One region of the Paenibacillus sabinae T27 genome, then DNA from elsewhere that is predicted to be linked to it. Evidence: predicted binding sites of a transcription regulator. Region 1 holds the regulator's gene; each other region holds the start of a gene.
What was found. Region 1 encodes Rex, which represses fermentation and respiration genes when NADH is low (regulators of the CRP and FNR family bind a similar motif). Its sites were predicted from a motif close to TTGTGAAATATTTCACAA; they were not measured.

Region 1 (4,361 bases):
CGAAAGGCTGGGAGGAGCTTGCATCGCTTGAGAATACGCTGAATCTCTCATTAAGCGATGCGATCCGCAAAGGCGAGAAAATGCTGTCCGAGATGCGCGATCAGGACGGTCAGTCTTCGGCAGACAGCCTCGTAACCGATATCGGCGGACTGTTCAAGGATTTGGCTGAAATCCGCGAGCAGGTGCATTTTTTTATGGGTATGAACAATGAAAATGTTGTATATTGGCTGGAGGCGAATGGAAATTACCGCAGCAAATCGCTCCAGCTTTATGCAGTACCTGTGGATGTCAGCGCCCAGCTGAAGGAGCTTTTTTTCGATAAGAAAAAAAGCATTGTCCTGACCTCCGCAACACTGTCGGTCGATAAATCGTTCCAGTATATGATCGACAATCTCGGTTTGAACGAGGCTCAGGAGGAGGGACGGCTGTCCACAATCCAGCTCCCATCTCCGTTCCGGTATCGGGATCAGGCGCTGCTGGTTATACCGCGGGATTTTCCCAGCGTGAAAGGGACCGTTGGCGATGCTCGGTTCGTCGATATGCTCGTTCAATCCTTGGCCGAGGCTGCGGTTACGACGAAGGGACGCATGCTGGTGCTATTCACATCCTACAAGATGCTGCGCCAAGTGTTCGACCCGCTCAAGGAAGCATTGGCTTCCGAGGAAATCACCGTGCTGGGCCAGGGGGTCGAAGGAGGGAGCCGGAGCAAGCTGCTTCGCCGCTTCCAGGATAATTCCGCTTCTGTTCTGCTTGGAACGAGCAGCTTCTGGGAAGGGGTGGACATTCCCGGCGACGCGTTAACCTGCCTTGCAATCGTAAGGCTGCCGTTTCAGCCGCCGAATCACCCTCTTGCAGAGGCCAAAGCCGAGCTGCTGCAGGCGCAGAAGAAGAATCCGTTCATGAAGCTGTCGGTCCCGCAGGCCGTCATCCGTTTCAAACAAGGATTCGGCCGCCTCGTCCGGACCGCGCAGGATCGCGGAATAGTTATCGTATATGATACCAGAGTAATCGAATCTTATTACGGAAAATACTTCCTGTACTCGCTGCCCGGACCGAAAATGGAGCATATGACGACAGAGCAGATGGTTCCGCGAATCGCCGAATGGCTCCAGCATGACGGAGCATCCTAAATTCGGGTGGCCGTGTGCAACATAGGTCAATCATCGGGTTTAATCAGTACCGCTTTTGAAACGGATTGGCCATTGTGCAACATAGGTCAATCACTCGGTTTAGCTTTACCGCTTTTGAAACGGATCGGCCATTGTACAACATAGGCCGGTCTAACGACTTTTATCCTTTGGGGTCTTTTGTAAGTAGATCCCGCCAATCGTCAAGCGTGTCCCGTTAGGGACGAAAAGCGATCCTTCACCGTTTGATCAAGGTCCCGCCTAACTTCCGCCAAACGCTAATTGCCTTTAGCGGGTGTCCAGAGGGCGGCAGCCCTTGGGGCCCTCCCTATTAGGGAGGGTTTGGGAGGGTCCTATTACAATGTAGGAGGAGAACTCATGAAATCGGACAAAATATCGGAGGCCGTCGTCCGCAGATTGCCTGTGTATCTGCGGTTTTTGAACGAGCTTCACAGACGAGAAATCGCTACTGTTTCTTCTCAAGAGCTGGGACAGCGGCTCGACCTCAACCCGGCGCAAATTCGTAAGGATTTGGCCTATTTCGGAGACTTTGGAAGAAAAGGCATCGGCTACGACGTTCCGTACCTGATCGAGAAAATCCGTCATATCCTGAAGCTGGATCAGCCGATCAACGTTGCTTTGGTCGGAGCCGGTAACCTGGGCCATGCGTTATCCAATTACAACATCTATTTAAAAGATACAATGAAAATAACGGCCGTCTTTGATTCCTATCCGCCGAAGGTCGGCACCAAAATCAATACGCTGACTGTTCAGCCGATGGAAGAGCTTGCCCAAACCGTCCGGGATCAGGGCATCCGTATCGGAATCATTACCGTACCCGATCAGGAGGCGCAGAATGTCGCGGATATACTAATCGAATCCGGGATTGAAGCGATTCTAAACTTCGCGCCGGTCATTCTTAAGACGCCGTCAGAGGTTCGGGTGCACGCGGCAGACTTTACTACCGATCTGCAAAGCTTGGCGTATTATCTTCATGAAGGAAAGGAAGAAGAAGCAGATGGGCAATAAATGGATCATCCGCGGCGGCAAATTTGCCGTGCCCGGCTCAGATAAGCCTGTGATCGATGGCTATATGGTTATCGATAACGATCTTATCACTTACATAGGGGAAGAACCGCCTGTGCTGGAGGAAGACATTCCGTCTTTTGACGGCAGCCGTCTACTGTTCCTGCCCGGGCTTGTCAACACGCATGGACATGCGGCGATGTCCCTCTTGCGCGGCTACGGAGATGATCTGGCGCTTCAGGTCTGGCTTCAGGAGAAGATGTGGCCGATGGAGGGAAAATTCACCGGTGACGACGTGTACTGGGGAACCGCCCTGTCGGTATTGGAAATGCTGAAGGGAGGAACAACGACCTTCCTAGATATGTACGATCATATGGGCCGTGTGGCCGAGGTGACGGAAGCTTCCGGAATTCGCGCAGTCCTGATGCGGGGCGTTATCGGGCTGTGTCCGCCCGAAGTGCAGGATCAGAAGCTTGCCGAAGCGGTTGCTTTTGCAAAAGAATGGCATGGCAAAGCAAACGGCAGAATTACGGCCATGATGTCGCCGCATTCGCCATATACGTGCCCTCCCGATTATATCGAGAAATTCGTTCAGGCGGCCCATGATCTGGATCTGCCTATTCATACGCATATGTCCGAAACACGGCGGGAAGTGGAGCAGAACGTAACGGATTACGGACTGAGACCGGTCGCCCATCTGGAGAAGCTCGGCGTATTCACCCGCCCGTCGCTCGTGGCGCATGGCGTGCATCTGACGGACGAGGAGATTGAGATTTTGGCCCGTCATCAGGTTGGAGTTGCCCATAATCCGGGCAGCAATCTGAAGCTGGCCAGCGGCGTGGCGCGGGTGCCCGAGCTGCTGAAGGCCGGTGTAACCGTATCGCTTGGAACGGACGGCCCGGCAAGCAACAACAACCTGGACATGTTCGAAGAAATGCGCCTGGCCGCGCTGATCCACAAAGGGGTCTCCGGCGATCCGACCGCGGTTCCGGCCGCTGAAGCGCTGCTCATGGGAACGGAGTATGGCGCGAAGTCGGTGTTCCTGAATCAAGTGGGCCGTCTGGCTCCGGGGATGAAGGCCGATTTTATTGCGATCGATATCGACCAGCCGCATCTGCTGCCGCATACGGATCTTATATCACACTCCGTATACTCGGCCAGCGCCAAGGATGTGGAGCATGTATGGGTCGACGGCAAGCAGGTTGTGCAGCACGGAAAGTGCCTGACCCTTGACGAAGAGGAGATCCGCCGAAAGGCGCAGGAAGCGTTCGAGGACCTGCTGAAGCGATGAGAAAACGAAGAAAATGGGGGTTATACGGGGCATTCCTGGCCCTGCTCCTTCTGTTTGGATTCTATCAATTTTTTGCCTATGTCTTAAAGGATACGTGGAGTGAGCGGAAAGAGGCCGAAGCCATCGCCACAAGCAGAGCGGCCCTTACCGAAATCGATCGGACGCAGAAATCGATCTGGGACGAGAATGCGATCTATTGGGTTCTAACCGGCAAGAACAAAGCCGGGACCGACATGATGGTGTGGGTGCGATTCACTACAGACGGAAAGCCGGTCCAAGGAGATAGCGCCGTACATGCGGAGGAGCTGTCTCAAGGCACTTCCGAGAAAAGAATGCGGAAGATCATCGCTTCCTCGCTTCCCGGCATCCAGATCAAGCGGCTGCTTCCCGGTGCGTACAACGGCGAATACGCCTGGCAGCTCTTTTATAAAGAAGGGGACCGGTATTATTACCGGTTCTACCGCTTTTCGGACGGTGAGCAGATCGGCGACGGATACAGCCTTCCGAACCGTTAACGGGACGCAAACGAAGAACCAGCCAAACCCTTGGGGGGATGGCTGGTTCTTTTTTTCATGGATCTTATTTTTCGGACAATTCGGCAAACAGTAAATCATAAAAATGATCTTTAGCTATTCGCTCTTTCCAAGGCGTATGTCCGCAATGCTCCAGCAAGTGGTAACGGAAGTCTTTTAGAACTGCGGACAGAGGTTGAATTACGCCTGCGTAGGGATGAGGATCATGGATACCGTGAATCGCGGTAACAGGACAGACAATTTGATACCCCAGTTTGAGCAGTTCGCCGGACGACCTTAGTTCACTGGCTTCCTTCCATATGTGCTGAAAAATATTCAAATCGATTTCCACATCGTCATCATCACTCGGTAGAGGGTTGAAGACATCCGCTTTTTCTATTAGTT
Region 2 (4,361 bases), 220 kb from region 1:
ATGCGGATCGTACGGACGTAACTCGGTATCCCAAAACGTTACTGCCATTAACTTGATCAACGTGAAAAGGGTGAATCGTCGTATCGTGAATATGCAATGGTTTAAATTACCGGAAAAGATCTACTTCGAAAAAGGCGCTACGCAATACCTGGCTAAAATGCCTGACATCACTCGTGTCGCAATCATTACTGACCCGATGATGGTTAAGCTTGGCTACGTGGAAAGAGTTGAGCACTACCTGCGTCAACGCCAAACTCCTGTAGCAATCGAAGTGTTCTCGGAAGTTGAACCGGATCCATCGACAACTACGGTTGAAAAAGGTACGGCCATGATGAACAGATTCCAGCCGGACTGCATCATCGCCCTTGGCGGCGGTTCCTCCATGGATGCTGCAAAAGGAATGTGGCTGTTCTACGAACATCCGGATGCTGACTTTGATGGTCTGAAACAAAAATTCCTGGACATCCGCAAACGGGTCTACAAATTCCCGAAACTGGGCATCAAAGCGAAATTTGTTGCCATCCCTACAACTTCGGGTACAGGTTCGGAAGTAACCTCCTTCGCGGTTATTACCGACAAAACAATTACTCCAAATGTTAAGTATCCGCTGGCTGATTATGAGCTTACTCCTGACGTAGCCATTATCGATCCGGAATTCGTATACAGCTTGCCTAGAACAGCTGTTGCCGATACGGGTATGGACGTGCTGACACATGCGATCGAAGCCTATGTGTCCATCCTGGCAAGCGACTACTCCGACGGTCTTGCTATCAAAGCTATTCAGTTGGTGTTCCAATATCTGGAGAAATCCGCACTGCAAGCCGACAAGCTTGCCCGCGAGAAAATGCACAATGCATCGACGCTGGCCGGTATGGCCTTTGCCAACGCATTCCTGGGCATCAACCACAGCTTGGCGCACAAATGGGGCGGTCAATACCACACACCTCATGGACGCACTAACGCTATCCTGTTGCCGCACGTTATCCGCTACAATGCGAAGAAACCTTCGAAGTTCGCTTCGTTCCCGAAATATTCGCACTTTGTGGCTGACGAGCGCTACGCTGAAATCGCCCGTATTCTGGGACTGCCGGCTCGCACTACCGAAGAAGGTATCAACAGCCTGATCAACGCCATTCGCGAGCTGAACAAAAAACTGGGTATCGAAGATTCCTTCCAGCAACTGGGCATTGATCCGAAGGATTTCGAAGCCAATGTAGACTACCTGGCCGATAAAGCCTTCGAAGACCAGTGCACAACTGCCAATCCGAAGCTGCCGCTGGTAAGTGAACTTGCCGACGTATACCGCAACGCTTTCTATGGCAAATTCGACAACTAATCTCTAAGTAATATTATGTCTTTCCAGCCTTAAATATATATAGAAACTTTATTTTGAAAGCAGTAAGATCTGGGACATGAATTGGAGTGACAAATATCACCAAAAAGTTGGTTAAAGGTGATATTTGTCACAGTTTTCTTTTGGAAAGTAAACTAAGATGTTTATATAAGGTCCCAGTTATGAAACATCATTGTGAAATTTGGTACAAATAACGGCTTGGGATCACGAGACACGGGATTATCCTTCAAGCCCGCGATCTCTACAAATCATATAAATATATGGAGGGATTAGCATGTCGGTGATTGAAAGAGAAGTACAAGAAGTTAAGTCGGGATGGCGTGGATTTGTTAGTGGCAAATGGAGCAAGCATGTCAACGTCAATGATTTCATCGAGAAGAACATCAAACCTTATGAAGGAAACGAAGATTTCCTCGTGGGTCCAACCAGCAACACTAACGAATTGTGGAAAATTATTTCCCAATTGAGCAAGGAAGAAAGAGATAAAGGCGGCGTATGGGATGTAGACCTCAACACGGTTTCCACAATCGTATCCCACAAACCGGGCTATATCGATAAAGAAAAGGAACAAATCGTTGGTGTTCAAACCGATGCTCCTTTCAGACGTTCCATTCAACCGTTCGGCGGCATCAAAATGATGATCGACGCTTGTAAAGCTTATGGCTTCGAACTTCCGAGCAGCATTGTGGACATGTTTACGAATATTCGCAAAACGCATAACCAAGGCGTATTTGATGCATATACATCTGACATGAGAGCTGTGCGTAAAGCGGGTATCATCACAGGTCTTCCGGATGCTTACGGTCGTGGCCGTATCATTGGTGATTACCGCCGCGTTGCTCTGTACGGTATTGACTTCCTGATCAAGGAAAAGAAACAAGATCAACTTAACCTTGAAGTGGATTCCATGAGCGAAAGTATCATTCGTCTCCGCGAAGAGCTGTCGGAGCAAATCCGCGCTCTGAGCGAACTGAAAGAAATGGCTGCCGCGCACGGATTTGATATTTCCAAACCTGCAAACACTGCTAAAGAAGCTTTCCAATGGGTATATTTTGGTTACCTGGCTGCAATCAAGGAACAAAACGGCGCCGCAATGTCCCTCGGACGGGTATCTTCCTTCCTGGATATCTACGTTCAACGTGACGTTGAAGAGGGTACACTGACTGAAGAACAAGCACAAGAGCTTGTGGACCATTTCGTTATGAAACTGCGTATCGTGAAATTCCTTCGTACTCCTGAGTACAACGACCTGTTCTCTGGCGACCCAACTTGGGTAACAGAATCCATCGGTGGTATGTCCGTAGACGGAAGAACTCGCGTTACGAAGAACAGCTTCCGTTTCCTGCACACTCTGTACAACCTGGGACCGGCTCCGGAACCTAACCTGACTGTACTGTGGTCCGAGAAGCTTCCTGAAGGATTTAAGAAATATTGCGCTAAAGTATCCATCGAGACCAGCTCGATCCAATACGAAAATGACGATCTGATGCGTCCGATCTATGGCGATGACTACGGTATTGCATGCTGCGTATCCGCAATGCGTATCGGTAAACAAATGCAGTTCTTCGGCGCACGCGCTAACTTGGCTAAAGCTCTGCTGTACGCTATCAACGGTGGCGTGGATGAGAAATCCGGCGCTCAAGTTGGACCTGAATATCCGCGTATTACTTCCGAAGTGCTCGATTACAACGAAGTAATCAGCCGCTTCAAACCGATGATGGAATGGCTTGCCAAGACTTACATCAATACTCTTAACGTTATCCACTACATGCATGATAAATATTCCTACGAACGCATTGAAATGGCGCTGCATGATCGTGACATTCTGCGTACGATGGCTTGCGGTATCGCTGGTCTGTCGGTTGCTGCCGACTCCCTGAGCGCGATTAAATACGCTAAAGTTAAACCGATCCGCAACGAACAAGGCATTGCAGTTGACTTCGAAATCGAAGGTGAATTCCCTTGCTACGGCAACAACGATGATGCTGTTGACAGCATCGCAGTTGAACTGGTTGAATCCTTCATGAACATGATTCGCAAACATCAAACTTACCGTGATTCCCTGCCGACTCAATCGATTCTGACGATTACTTCGAACGTTGTTTACGGCAAGAAAACAGGTACTACTCCTGACGGACGTAAAAAAGGCGAACCATTCGCACCTGGTGCTAACCCAATGCACGGACGCGACAAGAAAGGTGCTCTTGCTTCCCTGAGTTCCGTAGCTAAACTGCCTTATGAAGACAGCCTTGACGGTATTTCCAATACCTTCTCGATCGTTCCTAAGGCACTGGGTAAAGATGAAGAGGGACGTAAATCGAACCTCGTATCCATGATGGACGGATATTTCCACAGCAAAGGCCATCACCTGAACGTTAACGTATTTAACCGCGAACAACTGATGGACGCTATGGAACATCCTGAGAACTACCCACAACTTACCATTCGCGTATCTGGTTATGCCGTTAACTTCATCAAGCTGACTCGTGAACAACAACTTGATGTCATTAACCGTACTTTCCACGGTTCGATGTAAGTTGTCTCTAAAGATGAATTTAAGTTCTAAATAATGCTGTAACAAGCAAGGTGATACCGCCCTTGAATCAAGGGCGGTAAAATCTTGTGTTGGGATTGTTAAAATTTTAAGTTTTTGGTTTATAGCTGTCGTGAAGAAAGGATGACCTTCTATGATTAAAGGCCGTATCCACTCTCTTGAAACCTTCGGAACCGTAGACGGGCCTGGTATCCGTTTCATTTTATTTATGCAAGGATGTCTAATGAAGTGTCAATACTGTCACAACCCGGATACATGGGCTTTAGATGAAGGTAGAGAAGTGACTGTCGAAGAGATTCTCAAGGAAATCGAACCTTACCTGAATTATTACCGTACGTCCGGTGGTGGATTGACCGTATCCGGCGGAGAGCCGACGCTGCAGGCTAAGTTCGTAGAGCAATTGTTCACCGAAGTGAAGAAACGTTGGGGTTTGCATACCACCCTGGATACCAA
Region 3 (4,361 bases), 2.4 Mb from region 1:
ATGATCGCTCCAGCCAGACCCTGTATAACCCGCAGTCCGATTAAGACTTCCAGACTCGGCGCAAATCCGGCGAGCAGCGAGGAGACGGTGAATAAGGTGATGCCGATGAGAAACACCTTTCTGCGCCCGAACTGGTCTGCCAGCCGGGAAGCCGTCAAAATAAAGACGGCAAAAGCCAAATTGTAACCGTTCATGACCCACGAAATTTCCGCGACGCCTCCCCCAAAATACGTTCTCATTTCCGGCAGGGCGATGTTAACGATCGTCGTATCCAGCAGCGCCATAAAAAATCCCAGAATGATGGCTGTGAACGCAAATGCCCTCTTCATCTTTTCACTCATCTACAAACTCTCCCCTCGTTAAAACATGAACTATAGTTCGCGTTCAAGATTATATGAACTTTAGTTCATGTTTGTCAATGAAAAAAATGAACTATAGTTCAACTTTTGTTTGACACTCGATTCCACCTTCCTTACAATTTTGATTGAGGAGGGTTTTCGCGTGAACGAAACTGAAGAACAGCTGGCAGACAAAACAAGAAAGCCCCGGCAGGACCGGAGCATCAAGACCAAGGAAGCGATTGTTCAGGCGGCAGCCGAACTCTTTTCCGAAAAAGGCTATCACCGAACGAACACCAAGCAGATCGCCGCCGCTGCGGGCGTCTCCACAGGAAGCTTCTATTCCTATTTCACGGACAAGCGCGATGTGTTTCTTGATGTTCTTAAAATTCACAGTAAAGTAATGCAGGACCATATCGATGCCAAGGTAGCGCAGCTAAGCGACGGGCAGTCTGACAAACGTACGGTCATCTCCCATATGATCGACAGCCTTATCCAATCCCACGCTCCATACATCACCTTTCATCGGGAGCTTTCCGCTATGCGGCTGGCCGACGAGGGGATCAAGGAGATGCTTGAAAGCCAATACGACGCAGGCCGGCGCAAAACAGTGGAGCTTCTGAAGCTGAGCGAGCAGGAGCTGCGTGTGGGCGATCTGGAAGCTGCGGCCGTTGTTGTCTTCGAGTCGGTCAGCAGCGTCGTGGACCGGATTGTCTTCTTCGGCGGAAGCGTTTCAGCAGACCGCATTAAAGCGGAGCTGGCCGACATGCTGTGCCTTTACCTATTCGGCGAAAAATAGCAAAAAAAGCGTCACCGAAAGCCTATAGAGCTCTTCGGGACGCTTTTTAAGTTTGAAATTCTATCTGGGAGCCCGCACAAGTTCAACGCGTATCATGCCAGAAATTCACCGGCCTCATTCCGGAGGTGATGATTTCGTATCGGTATCCTTTCTTTTGGAGATACTCCAAAATACGGGGCAGCACCTTGAGCGTCGCCTTTTGATCATGCATCAGAATGATCGGGGCGGCGCCGCCCTTCTCCAGCTTGTTCACCTGGCTGACCACATTGGCATAGACGGAATCACCCTCGCTCCCATACTTCCAGTCCAGCGAATCGACGTTCCAGTCCCAGAGACGGTAACCGCTGCCCAGCACCTCATCTCTGAAGGCTTTCGTAAAATACGGCTTGCTGCCGTAAGGCGTGCGGATCAGCTTGGTGAATTCTCCGGAGACTGCCTTAAGCAAGGCATTGTCCCGGTTCATTTCGGCAAGCGCCGCTGACGGCGAGGCGTAAAATTTGCTCTTCATATGGGTCATGCCATGCAGGCCGAGGCCCTGCTCCGATTGGACCATGCGCTTCACTTGATTCGGGAAACGCTCGATGCGCGGTCCCAGCATGAAAAAGGTCGCCTTCGCGCCATGCTCATCCAAAATATCGAGCAGCTGCCCGGTCGTCGCCGACGGTCCGTCGTCGAAGGTCAAATAGACGATTTTCCCCTGGGCTACTGGCTTGGAAGAATCCTGTGGAGGCGCGGAAGATCCCGGAGATTCAGACGCGGCCGGAGACGGGTCCGGGGCAGGCTCGGCCGGCTCCTCCGGCGCAAGCTCGTTCTTGAACTTCGCGGCAAAAGCATCGTCGTCCAGCGTCTGCGTCCCGTCCGTAATCCGCAGCAAATGCAGATCGGGCCGGTAGGACACGGCATATCCCAGCAGCGAAGCGATTTTCACGGGAACCATCAGGTTGTCTCCGCGTTTAAAGACAGTCAGGCTTATCTCCGTCCCGTCCCCCGTGATTCCTTTGCCCTCTTGCAAGATTCTGAGACTTCCAGCATCTCCAGCTAGACTCAGATCCTCCGGCGTGCCCGTAAGGCTGAGCTTCAGCTTCTCCGCAAGCTCGCGAACCGGCACATAGAACGAATACTCCACGGACACAGCGCGTATATCCGTAACACTATCATTGATTGCCAGCTTGATACCGCCGCTTTCCGCAGCAATCGCTCCCGGCCCCCATGCGATGATGATGATAAAGAGAATGGCGCATAACAACAGATTTTTAATTGACAAAGCGGCAAGTCTCCCATCCTGTGTAGTTCGGATTCTCTCTAAACCTTACCACAAATAGACTTGTACGAATTTGAGAGAATGTAACCACCAGGCAAAAAACTTGTTACCGCCGTCGAAACACCGTACGGAACAGCCATTTAATTGTGACAAACTTAGCAACATTAATGAATTCATGAACAAAATATGAACAATTAAAAAAGGGCACAAAACAGCGTAGTGACAGTGATTTATATCACATCATCTCGAGTTTTGTAACAGTTTCTACACAGAAAGTTAAATAAACCGCCACTTTATAGGATTTATATGGTATTACGACTATATTGTGTATTTTGCATTCCCTTTAAGGAATTTCTAATATAGATAGAGGTTAATGTTTTCCGGTTAATGAAAACCAGTATTTAAGGAAAGGAGTTTATCATGAACAAAAAAGGGCCTTTATACGCATTGTTTATCAGCCTTTTCCTGCTGCTGCCCGGATGCAGTTCGATTACCGTTCTGAATCCGAAGGGACCCGCCGCAAAAACGCTGTCCGACACGATCATCCTGTCCATTCTGACGATGCTCGGCGTCCTGGCCGTGGTTTACATCCTCTACATTATCATGCTCGTGAAGTACCGTGCAAAAAAAAGCAACGAAGGGTACATTCCTCCGCATGAAGAAGGAAATATATGGCTGGAGACCACCTGGATCGCCATTCCGATCATCATCGTCGCCTTCCTCTCGGTTGTCACGGTGAAGACGACAAATGCCGTGGAGAATGTTCCCGAGGGCTACAAGGATCAGAAACCGATGGTCATTTATGCTTCGTCCTCCAACTGGAAATGGCATTTCAGCTATCCGGAGGAAGGCATTGAAACCGTTAACTATGTGAACTTCCCCGTCAATCGTCCGGTCGAGTTCAGGCTCTATTCCTTCGGGCCGATTTCAAGCTTCTGGATTCCGCAGCTCGGCGGACAGAAATACGCGATGAGCGATATGACGACCTATCTGAATCTTGTCTCGGAAACCCAGGGCGATTTCCTTGGAAGAAATACGAACTTCAGCGGCAAGGGCTATGCCCAAATGGAGTTCACGGCTAGATCGATGAGCGCCGAAGAATATGACCAATGGATAAAAGACGTCAAGGCTACCGCTCCGAAGCTGACCGAAGACAAGTTCAAATCGCTGCTGGCTACGGCTCATGTCGGACAGGAAACGTTCTCGTCCACGCATCTGTCGTTCAGCCCTCCTCCGGGAGAGCATAGCGAGCATATGGACATGGACCACAGCAACATGGAGATGGACAACGGCAACATGGAGCACCAGGAGAACAAGGACATTCATCCGTCTCCCGCTCCGGAGAAGCAGAGCGAATTCGACAGTCAGCCGAATCCTGAACTGAACTCTCCTCTGCCCAGCTCGCCTGCGGCTGAAGCTACGCACCAGAGCCATTAATTGTAGACTTACTCGAACAATCTGAAAGGAGTCCTCCCAATGAATTTTGACTTGGAGAAATTCAAGGTTCACGGCGAACCCCTGATCTACGGGGCGATGATCAGCATCGCGCTCGTCTCGATCGGGATTGTCGTCGGTTTAACCGTTTTTAAAAAATGGGGCTGGCTGTGGCGGGAATGGCTCACGACCGTCGACCACAAGCGGATCGGCGTCATGTACATCCTGGCCGCCCTGCTTATGCTGTTCCGCGGAGGCATCGACGCTTTGATGATGCGCCTGCAGACGGCGGCGCCGGAGATGAAATTTCTCGACGCGCAGCACTACAACGAGGTCTTTACGACCCACGGCCTGATTATGATTCTCTTCATGGCGATGCCGTTTATTATCGGCTTGATGAACGTCGTCGTGCCGCTGCAGATCGGCGCGCGCGACGTTGCCTTCCCGCGCCTTAACGCGGTCAGCTTCTGGCTCTTCTTCTTCGGGGCCATGCTGCTGAACATTTCCTTCGTCGTCGGCGGATCGCCTG
Region 4 (4,361 bases), 1.5 Mb from region 1:
CTGCTCTCCAAAAACTACAATCATTCCAATACCATTATCGAAAAATCGCGTCACGCCAAGCATATCGCCGTCGTCGGCGCGGGCTATATCGGTATCGAGCTGGTCGAGGCCTTTCAGCTTAACGGCAAAAAGGTCACGCTGATCGACGCGGAGCCTCGCATTCTGAGCAAATACCTTGACCCCGAGTTTACGAATCCGATCGAGCAGTCGCTGAAGGATCACGGCATCGAGCTGGCGCTTGGCGAGAAGGTGAGCTCCTTCAAGGGCGAGGGCGGCAAGGTAACGACCGTCGTTACGGACAAAGGCGAATACCAAGCGGATCTGGTCATTCTCTGCATCGGCTTCCGTCCGAACACGGAACTGCTTAAGGGACAGGTCGATATGCTGGACAACGGGGCGATTATCGTGGACAACTACATGCACACAAGCGCGCCGGATGTGTTCGCGGCAGGAGACAGCTGTGCGATTCACTACAACCCGACAGGTAAAAAAGCCTACATCCCGCTGGCAACCAACGCCGTACGGATGGGCACGCTGGTTGCCCGCAATCTGGTGAACAATACGATTCCTTATATGGGAACGCAAGGGACTTCCGGCATCAAAATTTACGAAGACAATATCGCCGGAACCGGCATGACCGAAGCCGCCGCCAAGCACGAGGGAATCGACGCCGAAGCGGTCATGATTACGGACAACTACCGTCCGGAGTTTATGCCTACTTTCGAGGAGGTCCAGCTCAAGGTTGTCTTTGAGCGCGGCACGCGCCGCATTCTGGGAGCGCAAATCATGTCCAAAATGGATTTGACCCAGTCGATCAATACGATCTCGGTCTGCATCCAGAACGGCATGACGGTCGACCAGCTCGCCTTTATTGATTTCTTCTTCCAGCCGCATTACAACAAGCCGTGGAACTTCCTGAACACGGCCGGCCTTCAGGCGCTGCCGAAACTTGCGGAGAGCAAACAGCCGGTCAGAGTTTAGCGGGTTCAGTTAAGCAGCACGAATTAAATATCCATACCGGAGCCGGGCGCGGCTCCGGTTTTTTGTTTTTACAGAGATGTTGTTAGGTTTTGCCGTGTGAGAAGATGGTTGTAATAGAATTGTAAATAACCCCCTTTTAAAATGCTATATAATTACATAATTGGCTGATGAAGGATGGTCGGGTGGATACTATAGTTAAATATAGAACCAGATATTAGGGAGAGAGTGATATGAAAAAAGAATTAAAGCCTTTAATATGTCTGATATTGTTAGCAATACTACTGATATCCTGCTCGTCTAAGGGTGCTGGTGTGGAACCAACAAGCACAGCAAATCCCAGTGCAATCGCCAGTACAAAGGTGAAATCAACAGCACCTGCAGCTGATTACATCACGATGACTTATTCAGAGTATTCAACTACAGATAATAACGGGGCCATAAAGACACAAATATTAAGCTATGATACAGCTACAAAAGAAATGAAAAAGGTCTTTGCATTCGATTATACAGCTCAATATCCTTTGGGCTTCTATGATAAGCCTAATCAATTGTTGTACTATACGCAAAGGGTAAATACAGACAAGGATTACGGAGACCAGATTTTTATCAGAGATTTATCGAGCAATAAAAGTAATCAGCTAACTAATAACTTATATGCAGTCAATTATATTATTCCTTCAGGAGATCAACTATTTTTTGTGGCTAATGTAAAAGGAGAGCAAGGTATACGATTAGGAGCCATTGATCTCAACACCCATGAGATGACGCTCTGGGGCGATAATGACATGCTGGTAGAAACAATCACATTAGATCACATAAACAAAAAAATCTATGCTTCTGCGTATTCGGTGAAGCAAAGGAACTATAGTCTGGCCCATCAAGATGGACCTGTGGGACAGAATAATTTTAAAATGCCAACTTTTACCGTATATGAAACAGATTTCGCTTTGAAGGAGAAAACCAAACTTTTTAGCAAGAATTACTGGATTCGTATGCTGATGAATAAAGATGATCATGTTATTGCATTTTGTGACAAGGAATATAATAAGGGACAAGTGCCCTCTACGGTTGTTGACTATGATAATGCCAAGAAAACATCCAGTTTGAGTAAGTGGGGGACTTTAAGATTACAAAGAGGAGATGCCAATTACTCGAACGATGGCAATAAAATATATACGATAGCAGTCGTTAATAACAAACGAGGGTTATTCGAGTATGATGTGAAGAGTAATAAATTTACTGCTATATTTACTCCTGAAGCAGGGTTCATTAATAACATCCAGGTTGTAAAAGGATCAAACAATTAAAGCACTTTATCCTGAAATTCAGTTACAGTTTTCGGAAGCGATTAAAAGTTTGTCACACTGGTGAAAAAATTCACTTGATATTTTCACAAGTGATAATTATCACGTAAATGTGGGGAGCAAAGAGCTACAATGGGCCTAAAGAAAAAATTTAAAGTAATAGTGAAGGAAGAAGGAGACAGTAACCATGGCTTATAACAAACCGCAGCAAATAGCCGAAGTGACGGTGGAGAACGGAATCAAGAAGGCTCACAACCCTCTGCTCACCGTGCTTATTCTCGGCTTTCTGGGGGGAGCGTTCATCGCTCTGGGATACTTACTTGATATTCGCGTTATTGCCAGCGCGCCGAAGGAATGGGGGTCCATCGCCAGCTTTATCGGGGCATCGGTGTTCCCGGTCGGACTTATTCTCGTGCTTCTGGCAGGGGGAGAACTGCTTACCGGCAATATGATGGCTGTGCCGCTCGCTTTGTATTCCAAGAAGATCTCGTTCGGAGAGACGATCAAGAACCTGATTCTGATTACGCTGAGCAATTTTGTGGGAGCCCTGTTTGTCGCTTATTTCTTCGGGCATGTCGTGGGTCTGACCGCCGATGGCGTCTACCTTGACAAGCTGGTTGACCTGGCGGAGCACAAACTGGACGCTACGTTCCTTCAGGCTTTTGTTTCGGGTATCGGCTGTAACTGGCTTGTGGCGCTGGCGGTCTGGCTGTCCTACGGAGCCGACAATTTCAGCGGCAAAATCCTCGGCATCTGGTTCCCGACCATGGCTTTCGTTGCCATCGGATTCCAGCACGTTGTCGCTAACATGTTCCTGATTCCGGCGGCTATCTTCGAAGGCCATTTCTCATGGGGACAGTACCTCGGCAATTTCGTGCCGGTCTGGCTCGGCAACCTGACAGGCGGAGCCTTGTTTGTGGCGGCCATCTACTGGAACGCCTATCTGCGTAAGTCGCCTGCGGCGGTTCAATCTCTGGACAGCGTGGCCTCGGCCGGCGTGAAGAAGCACGCTTAATTACCGGGAATTCCGGCCATAATTTTATAGCTTCATTGCCTGATCAAGGGCGCCGTCTCCGGGGGAGCGGCGCTCTTTTGCATGAGCTGCTGCCGGGCAATAAAAATTCGCCGTAATCGCTAACGGTTCGGGGGAACGAAACCGAAGCTTACGGCGATAAAATAGGGAGTATTTCATACCGTCTATTACCCGGCTTTCACCGGTTCGAATCAGCAGGAACGTTCCCGTTTTGCTTTACGGATAGGAATGTTCAATTATACAATAAAAGGAGCAAACACGAGGAGGGCCAAGCGGCATGAACGAACTCGAGAATGGCATATTCCCTGCCGTATGCTCACTGGATTGTCCCGATACTTGCGGGCTGCTTGTGCATAAGAAAGACGGCAAAATTGTAAAAATCGAAGGAGATCCCGAGCATCCGGTCACCCGGGGAGCCATCTGCAACAAGGTCAGGAACATGGCGCAGCGCGTCCACCATCCGGACCGTCTGACTACTCCGCTTCGCCGCGTAGGGCGGAAAGGAGAGGGCGCGTTCGAGCCGATCGGCTGGGATGAAGCGATTGCCGAAATCGCCGGCAAATTCCGCAGCCTGTCGGAGGAATACGGGCCGGAAAGCATTCTGCCGTACAGCTTCTACGGCAATATGGGTGTACTCAGTGTGGAGGGCATGGACCGCCGGTTCTTCAACGCACTTGGAGCGAGCCGCCTGGAGCAGACCATCTGCAATGCCGCCGGAAGCGCGGGCTGGAAATATACAATGGGCTTCAGCGGCGGGACAAGCCCGGAGGATACCGTGAACGCCGAGCTGATTATCGTCTGGGGCGGAAATATCGTCAGCACGAACATGCATCAGGTTGTGCTGGCTGAGCAGGCCCGGAAGAAGGGCGCCAAAATTGTCGTCATAGATGTCCATAAGAACCGCACTGCGCAGTGGGCCGACTGGTTCCTGCCGCTGTATCCGGGAACGGATGCGGCGCTGGCGCTCGGCATCATGCATATTTTGTTCCGCGACGGGCTGACGGACGCGGATTTCCTCAAGACTTACACGGTGGGGCATGAAG

Region 2: pflB (formate C-acetyltransferase) is a predicted target of Rex. The motif match lies at 1,527-1,544, and genes of this name have one in related genera.
Region 3: qoxA (cytochrome aa3 quinol oxidase subunit II) is a predicted target of Rex. The motif match lies at 2,543-2,560, and genes of this name have one in related genera.
Region 4: PSAB_RS22830 (formate/nitrite transporter family protein) is a predicted target of Rex. The motif match lies at 2,347-2,364, and genes of this name have one in related genera.

Annotation. Positions count from the first base shown of each region.
Region 1 is NZ_CP004078.1:3,419,801-3,424,161, reverse strand. It holds gene dinG (ATP-dependent DNA helicase DinG) at 1-1,130, shown strand, start outside; gene PSAB_RS15730 (redox-sensing transcriptional repressor Rex) at 1,506-2,156, shown strand; gene PSAB_RS15725 (amidohydrolase) at 2,146-3,444, shown strand; gene PSAB_RS15720 (cell wall elongation regulator TseB-like domain-containing protein) at 3,441-3,959, shown strand; gene PSAB_RS15715 (alpha/beta fold hydrolase) at 4,024-4,361, opposite strand, start outside.
Region 2 is NZ_CP004078.1:3,642,835-3,647,195, reverse strand. It holds gene adhE (bifunctional acetaldehyde-CoA/alcohol dehydrogenase) at 1-1,336, shown strand, start outside; gene pflB (formate C-acetyltransferase) at 1,629-3,890, shown strand; gene pflA (pyruvate formate-lyase-activating protein) at 4,042-4,361, shown strand, end outside.
Region 3 is NZ_CP004078.1:1,053,884-1,058,244, reverse strand. It holds gene PSAB_RS04725 (MFS transporter) at 1-341, opposite strand, end outside; gene PSAB_RS04720 (TetR/AcrR family transcriptional regulator) at 502-1,137, shown strand; gene PSAB_RS04715 (polysaccharide deacetylase family protein) at 1,220-2,401, opposite strand; gene qoxA (cytochrome aa3 quinol oxidase subunit II) at 2,819-3,835, shown strand; gene qoxB (cytochrome aa3 quinol oxidase subunit I) at 3,875-4,361, shown strand, end outside.
Region 4 is NZ_CP004078.1:4,944,677-4,949,037, reverse strand. It holds gene PSAB_RS22840 (FAD-dependent oxidoreductase) at 1-981, shown strand, start outside; gene PSAB_RS22835 (hypothetical protein) at 1,212-2,288, shown strand; gene PSAB_RS22830 (formate/nitrite transporter family protein) at 2,473-3,300, shown strand; gene PSAB_RS22825 (molybdopterin-containing oxidoreductase family protein) at 3,596-4,361, shown strand, end outside.